One region of the Pseudomonas phoenicis genome, then DNA from elsewhere that is predicted to be linked to it. Evidence: predicted binding sites of a transcription regulator. Region 1 holds the regulator's gene; the other holds the start of a gene.

Region 1 (7,137 bases):
TGTCGTGCATCTCCAGTTCCGGCACCTGTTCGGCGATGAGTGTGGCGACCTTTTCCAGGGCGCGCTTCTTGCTGCCGCCCGGCACGTTCGCGAGCGAGCGGCCGGGGGTCAGGATGGTTTCAAGTCGGATCATGGATGGGGGGTGTCAGCGGGCCGCTGCGCCTTGCAGCAGGCTTTGCTGTTTTTCCTTGTGTTTTTTCAGTTGGCGATCAAGCTTGTCAGCCAGCGCATCGATCGCTGCATACATGTCTTCGTGTTCGGCGTTGGCAACCACTTCACCACCAGGAATCTGCAGCGTCGCTTCGACTTTTTGCTGCAGCTTCTCGACTTTCATAATGACCTGCACGTTGGTGATCTTGTCGAAATGACCTTCCAGACGTTTGAGCTTCTGCTCCACGTAATCGCGCAGGGGTGGGGTGACTTCTACATGGTGTCCACTGATGTTGACTTGCATACAGCTTCTCCTTATTGCCGTGCATAAAGAGGCAGGTGTTGCACCTGCCACTGAAACGCTGTGGCACATCCAGGCATTACATCAGCCGCTTGCGTTCGCTGGAGGGCGCAATGCCCAGCGACTCGCGGTACTTGGCGACGGTACGACGTGCTACCTGGATGCCTTGAGCCTCCAGTAAACCAGCGATCTTGCTGTCACTCAATGGCTTTTTCTGATTTTCCGCCGCCACCAGTTTCTTGATGATCGCGCGGATTGCGGTGGACGAGCATTCCCCACCTTCGGCCGTGCTGACGTGACTGGAGAAGAAATATTTCAGCTCGTAGATACCGCGTGGCGTATGCATGTATTTCTGCGTGGTGACCCGGGAGATGGTCGACTCGTGCATGCCCACGGCTTCGGCGATGTCGTGCAGGACCAATGGCTTCATGGCCTCGTCGCCCAGGTCGAGGAAACCGCGCTGGTGCTCGACGATCTGCGTGGCCACCTTCATCAGCGTTTCGTTGCGGCTTTGCAGGCTTTTGATGAACCAGCGCGCTTCCTGCAACTGGTTGCGCATGAAGGTGTTGTCGGCACTGGTGTCGGCGCGGCGCACGAAGCCCGCGTACTGGGCGTTGACCCGCAGGCGCGGCACCGCTTCCTGGTTCAGTTCCACCAGCCAGCGCTCGTTGTCCTTGCGTACGATGACGTCGGGCACCACGTATTCGGGTTCGCTCGATTCGATCTGCGAGCCTGGGCGTGGGTTGAGGCTCTGCACCAGCTCGATGACCTGGCGCAGTTCGTCTTCCTTGAGCTTCATGCGGCGCATCAGCTGGCTGTAGTCGCGGCTGCCGAGCAGGTCGATAAAGTCGCTGACCAGACGCTGCGCTTGCGCCATCCACGGTGTGTTGGTCGGCAACTGGCGCAGTTGCAGCAACAGGCATTCGCCCAGGCTCGTGGCACCGACGCCGGCAGGTTCGAATTGCTGGATGCGGTGCAGCACCGCCTGCACTTCGTCGAGTTCGATGTCCAGTTCCGGGTCGAACCCTTCGCAGATCTCTTCGACGGTGTCTTCCAGGTAACCCTGAGGGTTGATGCTATCGATCAGGGTGACGGCGATCATGCGATCGACATCCGACATCGGTACCAGGTTGAGTTGCCACAGCAGATGGCTTTGCAGGCTTTCCCCTACCGACGTGCGGGTGGTGAAGTCCCACTCATCGTCATCGTTGCTGGGCAGGCTGCTGGCGCTGGTCTGATAGATGTCTTCCCAGGCCGTGTCGACCGGCAGCTCGTTGGGAATACGCTCGCCCCAATCACCTTCTTCGAGGTTCTCGACCGTGCTGGTGGTTTCCTGGAAGGAGGTGTCGTGCGCTTCGCTGGCAGGCTTGCTCTCGGCGTTGTCGGCCATCGGATCGCTGTTGTCGAAGTCTTCGCCTTCTTCCTGGCGCTCGAGCATCGGGTTGGATTCCAGGGCCTCCTGGATTTCCTGCTGAAGATCCAGAGTGGAAAGCTGGAGCAGACGAATGGCCTGTTGCAACTGCGGGGTCATCGTCAGTTGCTGGCCCATTTTTAGGACGAGCGATGGTTTCATGGCTGGGGCTGATTACCTTGTTCGCCGGCGCGTGAGCGCCATCCACTACACGAGGGCGCCGCGGCGCCAATTTTAAGCAAGTTATATGCCTGAAACTGTAACGTTTGCCTAGGGCGCTGTGTCAAATAAAGTGCGATCCAGCCTCGAGCGCTGCGGCGGGCACGCCCGCCGAACATTCAGAGCCTGAATTCGTGGCCCAGGTAGACCTCTTTCACCAGATCGTTGGCCAGGATGGTAGCCGAATCGCCCTCGGCGATCAGCTGACCGTCGTTGACGATGTATGCCGTTTCGCAGATGTCGAGCGTTTCACGCACGTTGTGGTCGGTGATCAGCACACCGATGCCCTTGGCCTTGAGGTGATGGATGATCTGTTTGATGTCGCCCACGGAAATCGGGTCGACCCCGGCGAAGGGTTCATCGAGCAGTATGAATTTCGGCGCGGTCGCCAGCGCGCGGGCGATCTCCACGCGGCGACGCTCACCGCCCGACAGGCTCATGCCGAGGTTGTCGCGGATGTGGGTGATGTGGAATTCCTGCAACAGGCTTTCCAGCGCCTGGCGCCGGCCGTCGCTGTCGAGTTCCTTGCGGGTCTCGAGGATGGCCATGATGTTGTCGGCCACCGACAGCTTGCGGAAGATCGAGGCTTCCTGCGGAAGGTAGCCGATGCCGGCCTTGGCGCGACCGTGCATGGGCTGATGGCTGACGTCGAGGTCGTCGATCAGTACGCGGCCCTGGTCGGCCTGGACCAGGCCGACGATCATGTAGAAGCAGGTGGTCTTGCCCGCGCCGTTGGGCCCGAGCAGGCCGACGATCTGACCGCTGTCGATGGACAGGCTGACGTCGCGCACGACCTGCCGGCTTTTGTAGCTCTTGGCCAGATGTTGGGCTTTGAGGGTTGCCATCACTCGGCCTTCTTCTTCGGCTGGATCACCATGTCGATACGCTGGCGCGGTGCGGTGACGTTGCCGCCGCGGCCGGCTGTGGCGATCTGCGACTTGGTGTTGTAGACGATCTTCTCGCCTTCGGTGGTGTTGCCTTCGTTTTCCACCTTGGCGCGATCGGTGAGCACGACCAGGTCTTTCTGCGCCTGGTACTGGATGGTCACCGCCCAGCCTTTCATCTTGTCGGGCTTGGCGGCGCTCTGTTGCTGCTCGAAATACGCCAGGTTGCCCACCGAGGTGAGCACGTCGATGTCGCCGGACGCCGCCCGGGTGATGGTCACGGTATTGCCTTTGATCATCATCGAACCCTGGGTGATGATGACATCGCCGGTGTAGGTGGCCACGCCTTGCTTGTCGTCCAGGTGCGCGTTGTCGGCCTGGATGCGGATCGGCTTGTCGCGATCGGTCGGCAGGGCCCAAGCGCTCGCGCTACCCAGTGCTGCGCTCAGGCTGAGCAAAAGGGGAAGGGTTTTAACGAGCCTCATACTGTCCTCTTACGTTGGACAGCAGGTCCATCCTGCCGTCTTTCAAGTACGCCTTCATGCCTGTGCCCGTAGTGGTGCCACCGGCGCCGTCGATTCTAACGGCTTGCTCGGTCTGCGCATATTGCTTCTGCGGGAACACGGTCATGCGGCTGCTGGTGATCAGCGTGTCGCGGTTCTTTTCATCGGTGCGGGCGATCCTGACCGAATCGATCAGCTCCACCTCGGTGCCATCGGGATTGACCTCGGCGCGCTCGCTCTGGATGTGCCAGGGAAAGGCGGTACCGCGGTACATCTGCAGGTCCGGCTGGGCGACCAGCGTGACTTCGCTGGCCTTGACGTGCTCGATCTTGTCAGCGGTCATTTCGTACTGGCGCTTGCCGTCGGGCAGAAACTGCACGCTGTGGGCATTGATCGCATAGTAGTCGATCGCGTCCTCGTCGACCTGGGCCTGCGGCGTGTCGTCGAGAAAACTTTCCGGGCTCAGGTTCCAGTAGCCCACGGCGCCCAGCAGGGCGGCGATCACGCTGAACAGAACGATGTTCTTGGCTTTTTTGCTAAACATGTGCAGCTCTACAGGTAATGGGCGTGGGCGGTGTCCAACGTGTCCTGAGCCTGCATGATGAGTTCGCAGAACTCCCTTGCGGCGCCTTCGCCGCCGCGCGCGAGCGTGATGCCGCGCGCGTGCTGGCGCACGAACGGCGAGGCGTTGGCCACCGCCATGCCGAGGCCGACGCGACGAATCGGCGGCAGGTCGGGCAGATCGTCTCCCAGGTAGGCAACCTGTTCGTAGTTCAGGTTCAGTTCCGCTAGCAAACCGTCGAGCACCACCAGTTTGTCTTCGCGGCCTTGGAACAGGTGGTCGATACCCAGGTTGCGGGCGCGCCGTTCCACGACCGGGCTGGAGCGACCGGTGATGATCGCGGTCATCACGCCGCTGGCACGCAGCATCTTGATGCCTTGCCCGTCGAGGGTGCTGAACGACTTGAACTCGCTGCCGTCGGCGAGGAAATACAGGCGACCGTCGGTCAGCACGCCATCGACATCGAAGACAGCCAGCTTGATCGCTTTACCGCGTTGCAGCAGATCCGGGTTCATCACATTACTCCAGCGCGCAGCAGGTCGTGCATGTTGAGGGCGCCGACGGGGCGGTCGTGAGCGTCCACCACCACCAGCGCATTGATTTTGTAGTCTTCCATGAGCTTGAGCGCCTGGGCCGCGAGCATCTGTGCGGTGACGGTCTTGCTGTGGGTGGTCATCACCGCCTCGATGGGCGTGGCATGCACGTCGATGTTGCGGTCCAGCGCACGGCGCAGGTCGCCGTCGGTGAAGATGCCGGCCAGGGTGCCGTCGGCTTCCAGCACCACGGTCATGCCCAGGCCCTTGCGCGACATTTCCAGCAGCGCGTCCTTGAGCGGGGTGGAGCGTTCTACCACCGGCAGCGCGCTGTCGCCATGCATCACGTCTTCGACCTTGACCAGCAGGCGACGGCCCAAGGCGCCACCTGGATGCGAGAAGGCGAAGTCTTCGGCGGTGAAGCCACGTGCTTCGAGCAGCGCGATGGCCAGGGCGTCGCCCAGCACCAGGGCTGCGGTGGTGGAAGACGTCGGCGCCAGGTTGAGCGGGCAGGCTTCGTGCTCGACGCGGGCGTCGAGCCTGGCGGCTGCGGCCAGGGCCAGGGTCGATTGCGGATTGCCGGTCAGGCTCACCAGGGGCGTGCCGAGGCGCTTGATCAGCGGCAGCAGCATGACGATTTCGGCCGTGGTACCGGAGTTGGACAGGGCCAGGATCACGTCGTCGCGGGTGATCATGCCCATGTCGCCATGGCTGGCTTCGGCCGGGTGTACGAAGAACGCAGGCGTGCCGGTGCTGGCGAGGGTGGCGGCGATCTTGCTGCCGATGTGCCCTGACTTGCCCATGCCCAACACGATCACGCGGCCCTTGCTGGCCAGGATCAGTTCGCACGCACGCACGAATTCGCCATCGATACGGGCTTGCAGGCCCTGTACGGCTTCAAGCTCGAGACGCAACGTGCGCTGGGCGGAATGGATTAGCTCGCTGGATTGGCTCATGGTCGAACGTATGGCTTGCGGGAAAGGCGGCGATTATAGCCGCAATGCACAAAACCCTCACCTTTGATCGTCAAACTGAAACTTTCCTTTACTGTCGATAGCCTGAATGCTCGGGCAGTAGCCTTGGGAAGGGCTTCGGCGCGATGGTATAGTTCGCGGCTAACCGGCCCGCCCGTGATGCTTGTGTCTTCCTGATGAGGACGCGCGTCCATGAACACTGGGCTGTATCGCAAGGAGTCTAGATGAGTGGGGATAGCGCCTACGCGGTCGAGTTGAAGGGCCTGTCCTTCCAGCGCGGCTCGCGCAATATTTTCAGCAACGTCGACATACGCATTCCCCGTGGCAAGGTGACCGGCATCATGGGCCCTTCGGGCTGCGGCAAGACCACGCTGCTGCGGCTGATGGGCGCACAGCTGCGCCCGGCCAAAGGCGAGGTGTGGGTGGCTGGACAGAACCTGCCGAGCCTGTCGCGCGCCGACCTGTTCGATGCGCGCAAGCAGATGGGTGTGCTGTTCCAGAGCGGTGCGCTGTTCACCGATCTCGACGTGTTCGAGAACGTCGCGTTTCCATTGCGTGTGCATACCGAACTGCCCGAAGAGATGATTCGCGACATCGTGTTGATGAAGCTGCAGGCCGTCGGTCTGCGCGGCGCCATCGGCCTGCGCCCGGACGAGCTGTCCGGCGGCATGAAGCGCCGTGTGGCGCTGGCCAGGGCCATCGCCCTGGACCCGCAAATCCTCATGTACGACGAACCCTTCGTCGGCCAGGACCCGATCGCCATGGGCGTGCTGGTACGCCTGATCCGTCTGCTCAACGACGCGCTGGGCATCACCAGCATCGTGGTTTCCCACGACCTGGCGGAAACCGCCAGCATCGCCGACTACATCTATGTCGTGGGCGACGGCCAGGTGCTCGGCCAGGGCACCCCGGACGAACTGATGAACTCCGACAATCCGCGCATTCGCCAATTCATGAAGGGCGATCCGGACGGCCCGGTGCCTTTCCATTTTCCTGCGTCCGACTATCGCGCCGCTCTGCTGGGAGCGCGTTGATGCGCAAGACATCCATTCTCGAACGTATTCGCCTGTTCGGGCGTGCGGCCATCGACATCGTCGCCATCCTCGGGCGTTCCTGCCTGTTCCTCGGCAACGCGCTGATCGGCCGTGGCACGGGTGGCAGCTTCCAGTTGCTGGTCAAGCAGCTGTATTCGGTGGGCGTCATGTCCCTGGCGATCATCGCCGTGTCGGGCGTGTTCATCGGCATGGTGCTGTCGTTGCAGGGTTACAGCATCCTCACCAAGTACGGCTCCGAGCAGGCAGTGGGGCAGATGATCGCCCTGACCTTGCTGCGCGAACTGGGGCCGGTGGTCACCGCCTTGCTGTTCGCCGGGCGCGCGGGTTCGGCGCTGACCGCCGAAATCGGCAACATGAAATCCACCGAGCAGCTGTCGAGTCTGGAAATGATCGGCGTCGACCCGCTCAAGTACATCGTCGCACCACGGTTGTGGGCCGGTTTCATTTCCCTGCCGCTGCTGGCGCTGATCTTCAGCGTCGTAGGCATCTGGGGCGGCTCGTGGGTCGCCGTGGACTGGCTCGGCGTCTACGAGGGCTCGTTCTGG
Region 2 (7,137 bases), 1.7 Mb from region 1:
CCCGCGCCAGCCCACCACGGGCGTGTCGTAGGCCACGGCGCGCACGGTTTCGCCGGGTGTCCAGACCTGGCGCTGCTCGCCTTTGTCGTCGGTCAGGGTCTCGACACCGCCACCGAAGCTGATCGGGTAGATCACCTCGGGCCGCTCGAACTCCCAAGGGTTGCCGAAGTCCAGCCAGTTTTCGGTCTGCTCCTGCTGCCAGCCGTCGACGATGGCCTGGCGGAACAGGCCGTGTTCATAGCGGATACCGTAACCGTGGGCGGCGATGCCCAGCGTCGACATGCTTTCCATGAAGCAGGCCGCCAGCCGGCCCAGGCCGCCGTTGCCCAGCGCCGCGTCGGGTTCGAGCAGGCGGATGCGCTCCAGGTCCACGTCCAGACCGACCATGGCCTCGCGGGCGATGTCGAGCAGGCCGAGGTTGCTCAGGCTGTCGTACAGCAGCCGGCCGATGAGGAATTCCAGGGAGAGGTAGTACACCCGCTTCTGGTTGCGCCGGTAGGCACGCCGGGTGTGGTCCATCCAGTGCTCGACCATGTGGTCGCGGGCCGCCAGCGCGACAGCTTCGAACCAGTCGTGCTCACCGGCGTGTTCGGGGTCCTTGCCGACCGAGTAGGTCAACTTGTCCAGTACGGCGGCGCGAAAATCGGCCACCTCGGCGTCACGTGTTGTACGGTCCTGGGGTTCCTGGGGCATACGACATCCTCGGAAAGATTGACGGAGGCTTCGAGAAAGGAAGAGTGATGAGACTAGACGCTTCGACCCAGAGCGCCGCCGACGGTTCGTCCGGGTTGCCGGCCTGAGGCCATTCGGGCGAAAGGTTGTTCACATTTTGAGCAACTCCGGTATGATCGCGCGCCCTGGACCCCGATCCGCCTACCTGTACGCCCTGAGCCAATGAAAAGCACCCTGATTGCCGCCGCCGAAGTCGATCGCCTGGAAACCTGGCAGCGCTACACCAGCCACATGTGCGGTGGCTGCCACTCGACCTGCTGCACCCTGCCCGTGGAAGTGAAGATCAACGACCTGGTGCGCATCGGCGTGGTCGACGAGTTCGAGAAGAGCGAGCCGCCCAAGGCTATCGCCAAACGTTTGCAGAAAGATGGCATCGTCGAGCGCTTCAACCAGAAGTCCGGCATCTTCACCCTCACCCGCATGAGCAACGACGACTGCCTGTACCTGGATCGCAAGAGCCGCCTGTGCACCATCTACGACAAGCGCCCGGATACCTGCCGCAACCACCCGCGGGTCGGGCCGCGGCCGGGGTACTGTGCGTATAAGCCCAAAGCGCAGGTGCGCTGAGGACGGGCAGATACGATCGTCGCCGCGTCGCCTGAGGCGAGCAACAAAAACCCAGACAAACAAAAACGCCCCCGGCCTTTCGACCGGGGGCGTTTTCATTCAGCCAGAACTAACTCAGTTCTTGGCTTTCTTGGCAGCGCGGGTACGCTCGCCTTCGTCCAGCAGCTTCTTGCGCAGGCGGATCGACTTCGGCGTGACTTCGCACAGCTCGTCTTCCTGGATGTACTCCAGGGCCTGTTCCAGGGTGAAGCGAACCGGCGGCACCAGGGCGATGACTTCGTCTTTACCCGAAGCACGCATGTTGTCGAGCTTCTTGCCCTTGGTCGGGTTGACGCCCAGGTCGTTGTCGCGGCTGTTCTGACCGATGATCTGGCCACCGTAGATTTCCTGGCCGTGCTCGACGAACAGCTTGCCGCGCGCTTGCAGGGTTTCCAGCGAGTAGGTCAGCGCCTTGCCGGTCTCGACCGAGACCAGAACGCCGTTGAGGCGACCGGACATGTGGCCGGACTTGACGTTGTCGTAGCGATCGAAGATCGAGGTCAGGATGCCTGCACCGTTGGTCAGGGTCAGGAACTGGTTACGGAAACCGATCAGACCGCGAGCCGGGATGTTGTATTCCAGGCGCACACGGCCCTTGCCATCCGGGACCATGTTGGTCAGGTCGCCTTTACGCAGGCCCATCTCTTCCATGACCTTGCCCTGGGCTTCCTCAGGGATGTCGATGGTGACGTTCTCGAACGGTTCCTGCTTCACGCCGTTCACTTCGCGGATGATCACTTCCGGACGGCCCAGGGCCAGCTCGAAGCCTTCGCGACGCATGGTTTCGATCAGTACCGACAGGTGCAGCTCGCCACGGCCCGAGACCTTGAACTTGTCTGGGGAATCGGTTTCTTCAACGCGCAGGGCCACGTTGTAGAGCAGTTCCTTGTCCAGACGGTCTTTGATGTTGCGGCTGGTGACGAACTTGCCTTCCTTACCGCAGAATGGCGAATCGTTGACCTGGAAGGTCATGGAAACGGTCGGCTCGTCGACGGTCAGCGGCTTCATCGCTTCGACGGCGGTCGGGTCGCACAGGGTGTCGGAGATGAACAGCTCGTCGAAACCGCTGATGCAGACGATATCGCCGGCTTGGGCTTCTTCGACGTCCACGCGGTGCAGACCGTGGTGGCCCATCAGCTTGAGGATACGGCCGTTGCGCTTCTTGCCGTCGGCATCGATGGCAACGACCGGGGTGTTCGGCTTGATGCGACCGCGGGCGATGCGGCCGACGCCGATGACGCCGAGGAAGCTGTTGTAGTCCAGTGCGGAGATCTGCATCTGGAACGGGCCGTCACGGTCGACCGCCGGGGCTGGCACGTGGTCGATGACCGCTTGGTACAGCGGGGTCATGTCTTCGGCCATGGCGGTGTGGTCCAGACCGGCGATGCCGTTCAGGGCCGAGGCGTAGACGACCTGGAAGTCCAGTTGCTCGTCGGTGGCGCCGAGGTTGTCGAACAGGTCGAAGATCTGGTCCAGCACCCAGTCAGGACGCGCGCCCGGACGGTCGACCTTGTTGATCACCACGATCGGCTTGAGGCCGGCTTCGAAGGCCTTCTTGGTCACGAAGCGGGTTTGCGGCATGGGGCCGTCTTGCGCGTCGACCAGCAGCAGCACGGAGTCGACCATCGACATCACACGCTCCACCTCGCCACCGAAGTCGGCGTGGCCGGGGGTGTCGACGATGTTGATGTGGTAGCCGTTCCAGTTGATGGCGGTGTTCTTCGCCAGAATGGTGATGCCGCGCTCTTTTTCCTGGTCGTTGGAGTCCATGACGCGCTCGTCGTTGAGCTCGCCGCGCTCCAGGGTGCCGGACTGACGCAGGAGTTTGTCTACCAGGGTGGTCTTACCATGGTCGACGTGGGCAATGATGGCGATGTTACGCAGATTTTCGATCACAAAAGCATCTCGAGCAGAGGATTCGGTTGCCGCCAGCTTAGCGGCCAAATATGAAGCGATATGACTCAGTGGGCCCGTTGGTCGGGAGGGCGATGGCGGATGCTGCCGCCATACAGCCCTGGAGTCTTATGCCGGACGATAAACACGCACATTGGCATGTCCCTCACTGAGCAGGTGGTGTGCGTGCAAACGGCTCATCACACCCTTGTCGCAATAGAGCAGGTACTGACGGGTCTCGTCGAGCTGCTTGAAGCGACTGTTGATTGCGTAGAACGGCAGGGCCTGCACCTCGATGCCGTCGATTTCCAGCGGCTGGTCTTCCAGGGCGTCGGGGTGGCGGATGTCGATGACGATCTGGCCCGGCAGCACCTGGGCCACTTCCTCGATCTCGATGTCCTTGCCCAGTTCGTCGATCACGTTGTCGATCGATATGAAGCGGGCCCGCTCCAGGGCGTTGTCGAGCACGGCCATGTCGAAATGCTGTTCTTCGTGCACGACCCGGTCCGGTTTGGCGCGGGTGGTCGGGTTCACCGAGATAACGCCGCAGTACTCGGGCATGTGCCGCGCGAACTCGGCGGTGCCGATCTGGTAGGCGGTGTCGATGATGTCCTGCTTGTGGCTGGCCAGCAGAGGGCGCAGCACCAGCTTGTCGGTGGCCTGGTCGATCACCGAGAGGTTGGGCAAGGTCTGGCTGGAGACCTGGGAGATCGCCTCGCCGGTGACCAGCGCGTCGATTTCCAGGCGGTCGGCGATGCGGCTCGAAGCGCGCAACATCATGCGCTTCAAGGTCACGCCCATGTAACGGTCGTCGACCTTGCCGAGGATCTCCCCGACCACTTCTTCGAACGGCACGCTGATGAACAGCACGCGCTGGCTGCTGCCGTACTTCTTCCACAGGAAATGCGCAACTTCCATCACGCCCAGTTCGTGGGCGCGGCCGCCGAGGTTGAAGAAGCAGAAATGCGTGACCAGGCCGCGGCGCATCATCTGGTAGGCCGCGACGGTGGAGTCGAAGCCGCCGGACATCAGCACCAGGGTCTGCTCCAGGGCGCCCAGCGGGTAGCCGCCCATGCCCTGGTGCTGGCCATGGATGATGTACAGGCGCTGGTTGCGGATTTCGATGCGCACCAGCACTTCGGGGTTCTTCAGGTCGATGCCGGCGGCGCCGCACTGTTGGCGCAGCTGGCTGCCGACGTAGCGGTCGACGTCCATGGAGCTGAAGTCGTGGTGGCCGCCGCGCTTGCAGCGCACGGCGAAGCGCTTGCCGGCCAGCAGATGGCCGAAATGCGCCCGGCACTTGGCGACGATGTCGTCGAAGTCGCCCAGCGGGTATTCCTCGATGCGCAGGCAATGGGCGATGCCCGGCGTGCAGCTCAGGCGCTCGATCATTTCACGCAGGACCTTCTCGTCCTCGAGGCGGGTGACCACTTCGAGATTGTCCCAGACACCCTCCACCACCAGCTCGGGATCCAAGTCCTTGAGCACGGCACGGATGTTCTTCGCGAGCTGGCGGATGAAGCGCATGCGCACCGGCCGGCTCTTGATGGTGATTTCTGGGAAGACTTTGACGATCAGTTTCATGGTCACAGCGCGCGATGGGCTCACCGAAAAATGAGGGGCGCGGATTATATCGGAAATGCACGGATGTTTGAGCATTTTTTGCACAAGATCTGCTTCCGTATGACAGGAGGCTCCCATGCGATGAGCACTCTGTAGGAGCGACTTCAGTCGCGATGGGCCGCGCAGCGGCCCCCAACGCCTACGCCCCCTTACGACAGAAAATCCATGGACTACCCGACTTCGGGCCACGTTGCGGCCCATCGCGGCTGAACCAGAGCACCGGCCGGCCGCTCCTACAGGTGCACTTTATTGGTGCGCAAGGCGCACTTTGTGTATCGAATAGGTGCGTTATTCACTGTTTATGCATTTCTAAATGCCCCAATCCGCCGCCTTCTATCCCGCCCTCGCCATTTTCGGGCACTGGCATGCAAATTGCTCCCTTGTGAGGCAGGTAAGCTTGGCCGACTATCCGTGCCCGGCAACACCCTTTTCCAGGTCGCGGCCAACCGCGTTCCAGACCCTCCGGAGGACAGCATGTCGAAGTCGGTTCAACTCATCAAAGATCATGACGTCAAGTGGATTGATCTGCGTTTCACGGACACCAAAGGCAAACAGCACCACGTCACCATGCCGGCTCGCGACGCGCTGGAAGACGACTTCTTCGAAGCCGGCAAGATGTTCGACGGCTCCTCCATCGAAGGCTGGAAAGGCATCGAAGCCTCCGACATGATCCTGCTGCCGGACGATACCTCCGCCGTGCTGGACCCGTTCACCGAAGAGCCGACCCTGATCCTGGTCTGCGACGTGATCGAGCCGTCCACCATGCAGGGCTACGACCGCGACCCACGCGCCATCGCCAAGCGCGCCGAGGAATACCTCAAGACCACCGGCATCGGCGACACCGTGTTCGTCGGCCCGGAGCCCGAGTTCTTCATCTTCGACCAGGTCAAATTCAAGTCGGACATCTCCGGCTCGATGTTCAAGATCTACTCCGAGCAAGGCTCGTGGATGACCGACCAGGACGTCGAAGGCGGCAACAAGGGCCACCGCCCTGCCGTCAAAGGCGGCTACTTCCCGGTTCCGCCGTGCGACCACGACCACGAAATCCGTACCGCCATGTGCAACGCCATGGAAGAGATGGGCCTGGTCATCGAAGTGCACCACCACGAAGTGGCCACTGCCGGTCAGAACGAAATCGGTGTGAAGTTCAACACCCTGGTCACCAAGGCCGACGAAGTCCAGACCCTGAAATACTGTGTGCACAACGTGGCCGATGCCTATGGCAAGACCGCCACCTTCATGCCTAAACCGCTGTACGGCGACAACGGCTCGGGCATGCACGTGCACATGTCTATCTCCAAGGAAGGCAAGAACACCTTCTCCGGCGAAGGCTATGCCGGCCTGTCCGACATCGCCCTGTACTTCATCGGCGGCATCATCAAGCACGGTAAGGCGCTGAACGGCTTCACCAACCCGGCCACCAACTCCTACAAGCGTCTGGTGCCAGGCTTCGAAGCGCCGGTGATGCTGGCCTACTCGGCACGCAACCGTTCCGCTTCGATCCGCATCCCGTACGTGTCGAGCCCCAAAGCCCGCCGTATCGAGGCGCGCTTCCCGGACCCGGCAGCCAACCCGTACCTGTGCTTCGCCGCGCTGCTGATGGCCGGCCTGGACGGCATCCAGAACAAGATCCACCCAGGCGATGCCGCCGACAAGAACCTGTACGACCTGCCGCCCGAAGAGGCCAAGGAAATTCCACAGGTCTGCGGCAGCTTGAAAGAAGCCCTGGAAGAGCTGGACAAGGGCCGTGCGTTCCTGACCAAGGGCGGCGTGTTCTCCGACGACTTCATCGATGCCTACATCGAGCTGAAGTCCGAAGAAGAGATCAAGGTCCGCACCTTCGTCCACCCGCTGGAATACGACCTGTACTACAGCGTTTGATGCGTTAGACGCCCGTCGTCTAACCTTCATCCACAACGGCCTTCTTCGGAAGGCCGTTGTTGTTTCAGCTGTCACGCATATGGGAAGGCTCCTACAAAGGCGCTTTACCAGAAGCAGGCACACTCGGTGGCCCACCACTCGAGGAAGCCTTTCATGCATTCCATCACGCTCGTCCTGCTCCTGGCCCTCAGCCTGTCCGGCTGCGCCTCTGCGAGCAAACCCAAGACCCCGCTGGACCTCCTGCTCGATACCATCGAGCGCCGCCTGGCCCTGGCCGATGGCGTAGCCCTGCTCAAGTGGGACCAGAACCTGCCCGTGCAAGATTTGCCACGCGAACAGCAGATCCTGGCCCAGGTCCGCGAAGCGGCCGCCGACCACAACCTCGACGAACAGCGGGCCGTG

What was found. The regulator sigma-54, encoded in region 1, starts transcription at its own class of promoters, with help from an activator protein. The targets are predictions, from matches to a motif close to ANTGGCATNNANNTTGCTNT.
Region 2: the regulator sigma-54 is predicted to act here: its motif matches at 5,214-5,233, upstream of glnA (glutamate--ammonia ligase).

What each region holds. Positions count from the first base shown of each region.
Region 1 covers NZ_CP154852.1:2,807,556-2,814,692, forward strand. The annotation lists gene ptsN (PTS IIA-like nitrogen regulatory protein PtsN) at 1-133, opposite strand, end outside; gene hpf (ribosome hibernation-promoting factor, HPF/YfiA family) at 146-454, opposite strand; gene AA0Z93_RS12605 (RNA polymerase factor sigma-54) at 531-2,024, opposite strand; gene lptB (LPS export ABC transporter ATP-binding protein) at 2,201-2,926, opposite strand; gene lptA (lipopolysaccharide transport periplasmic protein LptA) at 2,926-3,450, opposite strand; gene lptC (LPS export ABC transporter periplasmic protein LptC) at 3,437-4,012, opposite strand; gene AA0Z93_RS12625 (KdsC family phosphatase) at 4,021-4,545, opposite strand; gene AA0Z93_RS12630 (KpsF/GutQ family sugar-phosphate isomerase) at 4,545-5,519, opposite strand; gene AA0Z93_RS12635 (ATP-binding cassette domain-containing protein) at 5,762-6,571, shown strand; gene mlaE (lipid asymmetry maintenance ABC transporter permease subunit MlaE) at 6,571-7,137, shown strand, end outside.
Region 2 covers NZ_CP154852.1:1,156,875-1,164,011, forward strand. The annotation lists gene AA0Z93_RS05310 (glycogen/starch/alpha-glucan phosphorylase) at 1-693, opposite strand, end outside; gene AA0Z93_RS05315 (YkgJ family cysteine cluster protein) at 895-1,299, shown strand; gene typA (translational GTPase TypA) at 1,414-3,234, opposite strand; gene thiI (tRNA uracil 4-sulfurtransferase ThiI) at 3,361-4,815, opposite strand; gene glnA (glutamate--ammonia ligase) at 5,329-6,735, shown strand; gene AA0Z93_RS05335 (chorismate mutase) at 6,889-7,137, shown strand, end outside.